Regions from separate parts of the Enterobacter sp. Taxon_2 genome, predicted to be linked through region 2. Evidence: predicted binding sites of a transcription regulator. Region 2 holds the regulator's gene; each other region holds the start of a gene.
The links. Region 2 encodes sigma-54, which starts transcription at its own class of promoters, with help from an activator protein. Its sites were predicted from a motif close to GTTGGCACANNTTTCGCTNT; they were not measured.
Positions count from the first base shown of each region.

Region 1: a site for sigma-54 is predicted at 1,598-1,617, ahead of norV (anaerobic nitric oxide reductase flavorubredoxin). Genes of this name have one in related genera too.
Region 3: a site for sigma-54 is predicted at 2,125-2,144, ahead of glnK (P-II family nitrogen regulator). Genes of this name have one in related genera too.

Region 1 covers NZ_CM178024.1:3,796,594-3,800,390, reverse strand. Annotated here, with positions in the region: gene norW (NADH:flavorubredoxin reductase NorW) at 1-106, opposite strand, end outside; gene norV (anaerobic nitric oxide reductase flavorubredoxin) at 103-1,551, opposite strand; gene norR (nitric oxide reductase transcriptional regulator NorR) at 1,738-3,252, shown strand; gene gutQ (arabinose-5-phosphate isomerase GutQ) at 3,249-3,797, opposite strand, start outside.
Region 2 covers NZ_CM178024.1:4,285,271-4,289,067, forward strand. Annotated here, with positions in the region: gene lptA (lipopolysaccharide ABC transporter substrate-binding protein LptA) at 1-538, shown strand, start outside; gene lptC (LPS export ABC transporter periplasmic protein LptC) at 1-15, shown strand, start outside; gene lptB (LPS export ABC transporter ATP-binding protein) at 545-1,270, shown strand; gene rpoN (RNA polymerase factor sigma-54) at 1,318-2,751, shown strand; gene hpf (ribosome hibernation promoting factor) at 2,774-3,061, shown strand; gene ptsN (PTS IIA-like nitrogen regulatory protein PtsN) at 3,144-3,635, shown strand; gene rapZ (RNase adapter RapZ) at 3,681-3,797, shown strand, end outside.
Region 3 covers NZ_CM178024.1:1,039,259-1,043,055, forward strand. Annotated here, with positions in the region: gene AC4IC4_RS04785 (SmdA family multidrug ABC transporter permease/ATP-binding protein) at 1-200, shown strand, start outside; gene AC4IC4_RS04790 (SmdB family multidrug efflux ABC transporter permease/ATP-binding protein) at 193-1,974, shown strand; gene glnK (P-II family nitrogen regulator) at 2,195-2,533, shown strand; gene amtB (ammonium transporter AmtB) at 2,569-3,797, shown strand, end outside.

The DNA of each region.
Region 1 (3,797 bases), 490 kb from region 2:
CGGCGGCAATCACCGTCAGCGGCACGCTGGCATCCTGCTTGCGGATGTTTTTCACCAGCTGACGGGCGGCAAAGCCCGAGCCGATGATGACGATACCGTTGCTCATTTTGCCTCCGTACCCAGTTCGTCAAAGACGTCCTTACCGAGGGAACATTCCGGGCAGAGGAAATTGTCCGGCACGTCGCGCCACGGCGTGCCCGGGGCAACATCCTGCAGCGGTTCGCCCAGGTCAGGATCGTAAATCCACTGGCAGACGCTGCACTGCATGCGCGGGCCGAGATCGGCGGCTGCCGCGGCGGCACATGCGCAGGCTTCCTGCTGTTCGGGTGCTTTTGCCGCCACTTCCGGCAGCGGAGCGAGCGCCCACTGATGGGCAATGTCGCGACCGTGCTGGCGACAGATCTCCAGGGCGTCGATATCCGGGCGCCACTTGGCCTTCAGGCTCATGGACATCTCAAAGCCCGCATCCTGTAAGCGGGTGGAGAGACGGTCTACCGCGCCGCCGCTCCAGCCGTGGGAGCCAAAGGCGCTGGCGCGCTTGTTGCGAAAGCGCAGGCCTGTCATCTCTTCTACCAGACCGGCAATTTTCGGCATCATCACGTTGTTCATGGTGGAGGTGCCCACCAGCACGCCCTTAGAGCGGAACACGTTGGTTAACACCTCATTCTTATCGCTGCGCGCCACATTGAAGATTTTCACCGCCACGTTCGGGTCCACTTCGTTGATGCCCTGCGCAATGGCGTCCGCCATCATGCGGGTGTTGTTGGACATGGTGTCGTAGAAAATAGTGATGCGGTCTTCCTGATAGTCCGCCGCCCACTTCAGGTACAGCTCGACGATCTGGGTCGGGTTCTCACGCCACACCACGCCGTGGGAGGTGGCAATCATCTCCACCGGCAGGTTGAAGCCGAGGATTTCGGTGATTTTTGGCGTGACCAGGCGGCTGAACGGGGTCAGGATGTTGGCATAGTACCGCTGGCACTGCTCGAACAGCTCTGTCTGATCCACTTCGTCATTAAACAAACGTTCGTCGCAGTAGTGCTGGCCGAAGGCGTCGTTGCTGAACAGCACCGCGTCACCGGTCATGTAGGTCATCATGCTGTCCGGCCAGTGCAGCATCGGGGTTTCCACGAAGATCAGCTGCTTGCCATTACCGATATCCAGCGCGTCGCCGGTTTTCACGGTGTGGAAGTTCCACTCCGGATGGTGGTGGTGGCCGTTGATCGAGTCGATGGCGTTGGTGGTGCAGTAGATAGGTGTGTTCGGGATGTAAGACATCAGCTCGGTCAGTGCCCCGGCGTGATCTTCTTCCGCGTGGTTGATGATGATGTAATCGATGGCGTCGAGATCGATTTCGCTGCGCAGGTTCTGCACGAACTCGCGGCTGAACTTGTGATCGACGGTATCGATCAGCACGTTTTTTCCTTCGCGGATGAGATAGCTGTTGTAGCTGCTGCCGCGCAGCGTTTTGTATTCCGTCCCGTGGAAATCGCGCACTTCCCAGTCACGTTGACCGACCCAATGAATGTTATTTTTAACCAGAATAGACATAGCAACCTCTACGTAATACAGCATTTTCAAATAAGATGTTTTGCTTATATCAAGTTGCGTGCCAACTTTTAATTTATTGATTTTACTTAATTAATATTTTTATGATCCGTAATGGGTAGTCATTATGACTATTCAAAACAGTGTCACTATGACAACATGTATTGTCAAAATGACAGCGAGGCAGACATGAGCTTTTCCGTAGACGTGCTGGCGAAGATCGCCATTGAGCTGCAAACCGGTATCGGCCATCAGGACCGCTTTCAGCGGCTGATCTCCACGCTGCGCCACGTGCTGGCGTGCGACGCCTCGGCGCTACTGCGCTACGAAGGACGGCAGTTTATTCCCCTGGCGATCGACGGCCTGGCGAAGGATGTGCTCGGACGGCGCTTTGCCCTTGAAGGCCATCCGCGTCTGGAAACTATCGCCCGCGCGGGTGACGTGGTGCGCTTCCCGGCGGACAGCGACTTGCCCGATCCGTACGACGGGCTTATTCCCGGCCAGGAGAGCCTGAAGGTGCACGCCTGTATCGGCCTGCCGCTGTTTGCCGGGCAAAACCTGATTGGGGCGCTGACCCTCGACGGCATGTCGCCGGACCAGTTCGATACTTTCAGCGATGAAGAGTTGCGCCTCATTGCGGCGCTGGCCGCCGGGGCGCTTAACAACGCGCTGCTGATTGAACAGCTGGAGAGCCAGAATATTCTTCCCGGCAGCCCGGCGGCGTTTGAGCAGATAACGCACACAGAGATGATTGGCCTCTCGCCGGGCATGGCGCAGCTCAAAAAAGAGATTGAGATTGTTGCCGCCTCAGATTTGAACGTGCTGATCTTCGGCGAAACCGGCACCGGTAAGGAGCTGGTGGCTAAGTCCATTCACGAAGCCTCGCCGCGCGCGGTTAACCCGCTGGTGTACCTCAACTGCGCCGCGCTGCCGGAGAGCGTGGCGGAAAGCGAGCTGTTTGGTCACGTTAAGGGAGCGTTTACCGGGGCCATCAGCAACCGCAGCGGCAAGTTTGAAATGGCCGATAACGGTACGCTGTTTCTGGATGAAATTGGCGAGCTGTCGCTGTCGCTACAGGCCAAGCTGCTGCGCGTGTTGCAGTATGGCGACATCCAGCGCGTGGGGGATGACCGCAGTCACAGAGTGGACGTTCGCGTGCTGGCGGCGACCAACCGTGACCTGCGTGAAGCGGTGCTGGCCGGGCAGTTCCGCGCCGACCTGTTCCACCGCCTGAGCGTGTTCCCACTTACCGTGCCGCCGCTGCGCGAGCGCGGGGACGACGTGGTGCTGCTGGCGGGCTATTTCTGCGAGCAGTGCCGTCTCCGGATGGGGCTTTCCCGCGTGGTGCTGAGCCCGGGAGCGAGGGCGCATCTGTTGAGCTACGGCTGGCCGGGCAACGTGCGCGAGCTGGAGCATGCGATCCACCGTGCGGTGGTGCTGGCGCGGGCGACGCGTTCGGGTGACGAAGTGGTGATCCACGCGCGCCATTTTGCGCTGCAGGATGAAACCACACCGGCTGTCGTGCAGGCGGCGCCAGGGATAGCGAATGAAAATCTGCGTGAAGCCACGGAGGCGTTTCAGCGTCAGATGATTACCCGCGCGCTGGAGCAGAATAACCGTAACTGGGCGGCGTGCGCCCGGACGCTGGAGATGGACGTCGCCAACCTGCACCGGCTGGCGAAGCGTCTCGGACTGAAGGGTTAGATAATCCCGGCCTGATAGAAGTCCTGCAGGTTGATGGCACCGCACAGTCTGCCGGCGTCATCCACCACCGGCGCGGCGGTGATTTTGCGCTTCATCAGCACCTCTTTGGCTTCAATGGCGCGGCTCTCGGCGTTCAGCGTCAGCCCGCCCTGTGTCATAGCGTCCGACACTTTGGTTTCCAGCTTGCCGCCGCCCACCAGCCAGCGGCGCAGGTCGCCGTCGGTGAACACGCCTTTGACGTACCCGTCGTCATCGCACACCGCTACCAGCCCCAGGCCGGTGCGGCTCAGCTCCAGCATCGCGTCCATGACGCTGGTATCGAGTTTGACCTGCGGAATAGCATCGTCGGTGCGCATCAGGTGGTGAACCTTGTTGAGCAGGCGTGCGCCGAGCGCGCCCGCCGGATGCGAGCGGGCGAAATCTTCTTCGTTAAAGCCGCGCGCCTGCATTACCGCCATCGCCAGCGCGTCGCCCATCATCAGCGTGTTGACGGTGCTGGAGGTCGGAGCGAGGTGCATCGGACAGGCTTCACGCTCAACGGAAAT
Region 2 (3,797 bases):
CAAACTCAGCCTTAAAGTAATTATCGCCAGCGCGATGCTGGCGACCAGTCTCCCCGCGCTTGCTGTAACGGGCGATACCGACCAACCGATCCATATCGAGTCCGACACCCAGTCTCTCGATATGCAGGGCAACGTCGTCACCTTCACGGGTAACGTCGTCATGACTCAGGGCACCATCAAAATCAACGCCGACAAAGTGGTCGTGACCCGTCCGGGTGGCGAGCAGGGCAAAGAGATCATTGATGGTTATGGTAACCCGGCCACCTTCTACCAGATGCAGGACAACGGCAAGCCGGTGAAAGGTCACGCTACGCACATGCACTATGAGCTGGCGAAGGACCTGGTCATCCTGACCGGTAATGCGTACCTGGAACAGCTGGACAGCAACATTACCGGCGACCAGATTACCTATCTGGTAAAAGAGCAAAAAATGCAGGCCTCCAGCGAGAAAGGCAAACGCGTCACCACCGTACTGGTTCCGTCGCAGCTGCAGGATAAAGGCAAAGGCCAGGCCCCGGCACAGAAGAAGAGTAACTAATTCGTTATGGCAACATTAACTGCAAAAAATCTCGCGAAGGCCTATAAGGGCCGCCGTGTCGTAGAAGATGTCAGTCTGACCGTCAACTCCGGCGAAATTGTAGGGCTACTTGGCCCTAACGGTGCGGGTAAAACCACCACTTTCTACATGGTCGTTGGCATTGTGCCGCGCGATGCTGGCAACATTGTCATTGACGATGAAGACATCAGTCTTCTGCCGCTGCACGCGCGCGCACGTCGCGGGATCGGCTACCTGCCGCAGGAAGCCTCCATTTTCCGTCGTCTTAGCGTTTACGATAACCTGATGGCGGTCCTGCAAATTCGTAACGATCTGACCAGCGAACAGCGTCAGGATCGTGCCAACGAGCTGATGGAAGAGTTCCACATTGAGCATCTGCGCGACAGCCTCGGTCAGGCTCTCTCCGGGGGCGAACGCCGTCGTGTTGAGATTGCCCGTGCGCTGGCCGCAAACCCGAAGTTTATCCTTCTGGATGAACCGTTTGCGGGCGTTGACCCGATCTCGGTTATCGACATTAAACGTATCATTGAACACCTGCGTGACAGCGGGCTTGGCGTACTGATCACCGACCACAACGTCCGTGAAACGCTGGCCGTGTGTGAACGCGCGTATATTGTGAGCCAGGGCAATCTGATCGCCCACGGTACGCCGCAGCAGATCCTCGAAGACGATCATGTTAAGCGCGTCTATCTTGGGGAAGACTTCAGACTCTGATAGGGTAGAGGTAACGTAACGCCGAACCGGAGAAAAATGCTCTGAACATGAAGCAAGGTTTGCAATTAAGGCTCAGCCAACAACTGGCGATGACGCCGCAGCTACAGCAGGCAATTCGCCTGTTGCAACTGTCCACGTTAGAACTTCAGCAGGAGCTCCAGCAGGCGCTGGACAGCAACCCCCTGCTGGAACAAACCGATCTTCATGACGAGGTAGATACCCAGCAATCGCAGGAGACAGAAGCGCTCGACACCGCGGATGCACTCGAACAAAAAGAGATGCCGGACGAGCTTCCGCTGGATGCCAGCTGGGATGAAATCTACACCGCCGGAACCCCTTCCGGTACGCGTGCAGACTACCAGGATGATGAGCTACCGGTCTACCAGGGCGAAACCACCCAGTCACTGCAGGATTACCTGATGTGGCAGGTGGAACTTACTCCCTTCTCCGATACCGACCGCGCGATTGCCACCTCAATTGTCGATGCCGTTGACGACACTGGCTATTTGACCGTCACGCTGGACGATATTCTGGAAAGCATGGGCGACGACGAGATAGAGCTTGAGGAAGTTGAAGCCGTTCTGAAGCGCATCCAGCGTTTCGATCCAGTAGGCGTGGCCGCAAAAGATCTGCGCGACTGCCTACTGATCCAGCTTTCTCAGTTCAGCAAAGAGACGCCGTGGCTCGACGAGGCGCGCTTAATCATCAGCGATCATCTGGATCTGCTGGCGAACCACGATTTCCGCTCCCTGATGCGCGTCACGCGCCTGAAGGAAGAGGTGCTGAAAGAAGCGGTGAATCTGATCCAGTCGCTCGATCCGCGCCCGGGACAGTCGATCCAGACCAGCGAGCCCGAGTACGTCATCCCGGATGTGCTGGTCAGAAAACACAATGGCCGCTGGGTCGTTGAACTGAATTCAGACAGCATCCCTCGTCTGCAAATCAACCAGCAGTATGCCTCCATGTGCACCAGCGTGCGTAACGACTCCGACAATCAATATATTCGTAGCAATTTGCAGGAAGCGCGATGGCTGATCAAAAGTCTGGAGAGCCGAAATGATACGCTGCTACGCGTCAGCCGCTGTATTGTCGAACAGCAGCAGGCGTTCTTTGAGCAGGGCGAAGAGTATATGAAACCGATGGTACTGGCGGATATCGCCCAGGCCGTCGAAATGCATGAATCAACCATTTCCCGTGTCACCACGCAGAAGTATCTGCACAGTCCACGCGGTATTTTTGAGCTTAAGTATTTCTTCTCCAGCCATGTGAATACCGAGGGCGGCGGCGAAGCGTCGTCAACGGCCATTCGTGCCCTGGTGAAGAAGTTGATCGCCGCGGAGAATCCCGCGAAGCCACTAAGCGACAGTAAGTTAACCACCATGCTGTCCGATCAGGGTATTATGGTGGCACGTCGTACTGTTGCGAAGTATCGAGAGTCTTTATCCATTCCGCCGTCCAACCAGCGTAAACAGCTGGTCTGACACAACCGATAAGGAAGACACTATGCAGCTCAACATCACTGGACAAAACGTCGAAATTACTGAGGCTTTACGCGACTTTGTGAACGCGAAGTTTGCAAAACTCGAGCAGTATTTCGAAAGGATCAATCAGGTCTATATTGTGTTGAAAGTGGAGAAAGTGACTCATATCTCGGATGCCACCCTGCATGTTAACGGGGGTGAACTGCATGCCAGTGCGGAAGGGCAAGACATGTACGCTGCTATCGACGGCTTGATTGATAAGCTTGCACGACAGCTCAATAAACATAAAGATAAACTGAAACAACACTAATTGTCCGGGCAGTTAACGGGTGCAGGACGGCCTGTTGTGAAACACAACAGGCCATTTGTACAGTTAGCGCTTAGGTGAAATTATGATGAACAACGATTCCGCTCTTCAACTGAGCAATGTCCTTAACCAGGAATGTACCCGCAGTGCGGTTCACTGCCAGAGCAAAAAACGTGCGCTGGAGATCATCAGTGAACTGGCCGCAAAACAGCTGGGCCTGCCGCCGCAGGTGGTGTTCGAAGCGATTCTGACCCGTGAAAAGATGGGCAGTACCGGTATCGGCAACGGCATCGCGATCCCGCACGGCAAACTGGAAGAGGATACCCTGCGTGCCGTTGGTGTGTTTGTGCAACTTGAAACACCCATCGCCTTCGATGCCATTGATAACCAGCCCGTCGATCTCCTCTTCGCGCTGCTGGTGCCTGCTGACCAGACGAAAACCCATCTGCATACGCTGTCGCTGGTCGCAAAACGTCTGGCCGATAAAACCATTTGCCGTCGGCTGCGCTCGGCCCAAAGTGATGAAGAGCTCTATCAAATTATCACTGAAGCAGAAGGCAATCAGGATGATGCATAACCAGGAGATGGCCTTCACATCTGTTGTCCTGAGGAGAAACGGAACATGGTGCTGATGATTGTCAGTGGCCGTTCAGGGTCGGGGAAATCCGTTGCTCTGCGCGCGCTGGAAGACATGGGTTTTTACTGCGTCGATAACCTGCCGGTCGTGTTATTGCCCGAC
Region 3 (3,797 bases), 1.6 Mb from region 2:
TTATCAGCGCCCACCGTTTGTCAGCGCTCACCGAAGCCAGCGAAATTCTGGTCTTACAACACGGGCACATTGCCCAGCGCGGGCAGCATGAAACGCTGGCCGAGCAGCCGGGCTGGTATCGCGATATGTACCGCTATCAACAGCTTGAAGCGGCGCTGGACGATGCGCCGGAGCAGGATGAGGAGGCCGCCAATGCGTAAGCTCGGAACGATGTGGCCGACGCTCAAACGTCTGCTGGCCTACGGCTCGCCGTGGCGTAAACCGCTCTCGGTGGCCGTGCTTTTACTCTGGATTGCGGCAATTGCCGAGGTGAGCGGTCCGCTGCTCATCAGCTATTTTATCGACAACATGGTCGCCAAAAGCTATCTACCGCTGGGTCTGGTGGCGGGTTTAGGCGTGGCCTACGTCGGCTTACAGCTGACGGCGGCAGGGTTGCACTATGCTCAGTCGCTGCTGTTTAACCGTGCAGCCGTGGGCGTTGTACAGCAGCTGCGTACGGACGTGATGGACGCGGCGCTTCGCCAGCCGCTCAGCGAGTTTGATATCCAGCCGGTCGGGCAGGTGATTTCGCGCGTGACCAACGATACCGAGGTGATCCGCGATCTGTACGTCACCGTGGTCGCGACGGTATTACGCAGCGCGGCGCTGATTGGCGCGATGCTGGTGGCGATGTTCAGCCTCGACTGGCGCATGGCGCTGGTGGCGATCACCATCTTCCCGGCGGTGCTGATTGTTATGGTGATTTACCAGCGCTACAGCACGCCGATTGTGCGTCGGGTGCGCGCTTACCTGGCTGACATCAATGATGGCTTCAACGAAGTGATCAACGGCATGAGCGTCATCCAGCAGTTCCGCCAGCAGGCGCGCTTTGGCGAACGCATGGGCGAAGCCAGCCGTTCGCACTATATGGCGCGTATGCAGACGCTGCGCCTGGACGGTTTCCTGCTGCGACCGCTGCTGAGCCTTTTCTCGGCGCTGGTGCTGTGTGGGCTGCTGATGCTCTTTGGCCTGAGCTCAAACGGTACGATTGAAGTGGGCGTGCTGTACGCTTTTATTAGCTATCTGGGACGCCTCAACGAGCCGCTGATCGAGCTCACTACGCAGCAATCGATGCTGCAACAGGCGGTCGTCGCCGGTGAGCGCGTCTTTGAGCTGATGGACCGGCCGCGTCAGGCCTACGGCAATGATGAGCGACCTCTGCAAAGCGGGGCTATCGCCTTTGATAACGTCTCGTTTGCCTATCGCGAAGACCGCCTGGTGTTGCAGGACATCACGCTTGACGTTCCGTCGCGCGGTTTTGTGGCGCTGGTGGGGCATACCGGCAGTGGTAAGAGCACGCTTGCCAGCCTGTTGATGGGCTATTACCCGGTCAAGCAAGGTGAAATCCGCCTCGACGGACGCCCGCTTGCGTCTCTCAGCCACACCGTGTTACGCAAAGGCGTTGCGATGGTGCAGCAGGATCCGGTCGTTCTGGCCGATACCTTCTACGCCAACGTGACCCTGGGGCGAGACTACACCCAGGAGCAGGTCTGGGACGTGCTGGAAAAAGTGCAGCTGGCAGAGCTGGCGCGCGGGTTCAGCGACGGGATCAACACGAAGCTGGGCGAGCAGGGGAACAATCTCTCTGTCGGGCAAAAGCAGCTTCTGGCACTGGCGCGGGTGCTGATTGAAACGCCGCAGATACTGATTCTGGATGAAGCGACGGCCAGTATTGACTCCGGCACCGAGCAGGCTATCCAGCAGGCGCTGGCCGCGGTACGCGATCATACGACGCTGGTGGTGATTGCCCACCGCCTTTCCACCGTCGTCGATGCGGATACCATTCTGGTGCTGCATCGCGGACAGGCCGTTGAGCGCGGTACGCACCGCGAGCTGCTGGAAGCAAAAGGGCGCTACTGGCAGATGTACCAGCTGCAGCTGGCGGGCGAAGAGCTGGCCGCCAGCGTGCGTGATGAAGAGTCGCTTAGCGCCTGATGCACTAAAATGAGGCGGCGCGCTAACAGTCATTCCTGTTGGTGCAAAACTGAAACGCACCCTGCACCGGCATGGTGCGTTTTTTTTCACCCGGGCGTTTAACAGAACCGTGTAACGCTCATCACACCGTTGTTCCCCTTCGTTTTCATTTCTGGCACACCCCTTGCAATACCTTCTGCGTAAGCTGCGGCCATTACCGAATTCTGACTGGAGGGGATCTATGAAGCTGGTTACGGTTGTAATCAAACCATTCAAACTCGAAGACGTGCGCGAAGCGTTGTCTTCAATGGGTATTCAGGGACTGACTGTCACCGAAGTGAAAGGCTTTGGTCGTCAGAAGGGGCATGCCGAGCTTTATCGCGGGGCGGAATACAGCGTTAACTTTCTGCCAAAAGTAAAAATTGATGTCGCGATTGCTGACGATCAGCTTGACGAAGTCATTGATGTCATTAGCAAAGCGGCCTATACCGGCAAAATTGGCGACGGCAAAATTTTCGTTGCCGAACTGCAGCGCGTCATTCGCATTCGTACCGGCGAATCTGACGAAGCGGCTCTGTAATTAACGCCTGGCACACAGTGATAGGGATCGAGAAAATGAAGATAGCAACACTTAAAACGGGTCTGGGTTCGCTGGCACTGCTGCCGGGCCTGGCGCTGGCTGCTACCCCTGCGGTGGTCGACAAAGCCGATAACGCCTTTATGATGATCAGCACCGCGCTGGTGCTGTTCATGTCCATTCCGGGTATTGCGCTGTTCTACGGCGGCCTGATCCGTGGCAAAAACGTTCTCTCCATGCTGACGCAGGTTGCCGTGACGTTCGCACTGGTCTGCGTGCTGTGGGTGGTTTACGGTTACTCGCTGGCGTTCGGCACGGGCAACGCGTTCTTTGGTAACTTCGACTGGGTGATGCTGAAAAATATTGAGCTGACCGCGCTGATGGGCAGCTTCTATCAGTATATTCACGTGGCGTTCCAGGGCTCCTTCGCCTGTATTACCGTCGGGCTGATTGTGGGCGCGCTCGCCGAGCGTATTCGTTTCTCTGCGGTCCTGATCTTCGTGGTGGTCTGGCTGACGCTCTCCTATGTGCCGATTGCGCACATGGTCTGGGGTGGCGGTCTGCTGGCAACGCATGGTGCGCTGGACTTTGCGGGCGGTACCGTTGTTCACATCAACGCCGCGGTAGCGGGTCTGGTGGGTGCCTACCTGATTGGCAAACGCGTGGGCTTCGGTAAAGAAGCGTTTAAACCGCACAACCTGCCGATGGTCTTTACCGGTACGGCTATCCTCTACTTTGGCTGGTTTGGCTTCAACGCCGGCTCAGCAAGTGCAGCAAACGAAATCGCCGCGCTGGCCTTCGTGAACACCGTTGTGGCCACGGCGGGTGCAATCCTCTCCTGGGTATTTGGCGAGTGGGCGGTACGCGGTAAACCTTCTTTGCTGGGTGCCTGTTCGGGTGCCATCGCCGGTCTGGTTGGCATCACCCCAGCATGTGGTTATGTCGGTGTGGGCGGTGCGCTGCTGGTCGGCCTGGTGTCCGGTCTGGCGGGTCTGTGGGGCGTGACTGCACTGAAACGTCTGCTGCGCGTGGATGACCCATGCGATGTGTTTGGCGTGCACGGCGTGTGCGGTATCGTCGGCTGTATCATGACCGGTATCTTCGCGGCGAAATCGCTGGGTGGTGTGGGCTACGCTGAAGGCGTCACTATGGTTCATCAGGTGCTGGTGCAGCTGGAAAGTATTGCTATCACCGTGGTGTGGTCTGCCGTTGTCGCTTTCATTGGCTACAAACTGGCGGATATGACCGTCGGTCTGCGTGTCCCTGA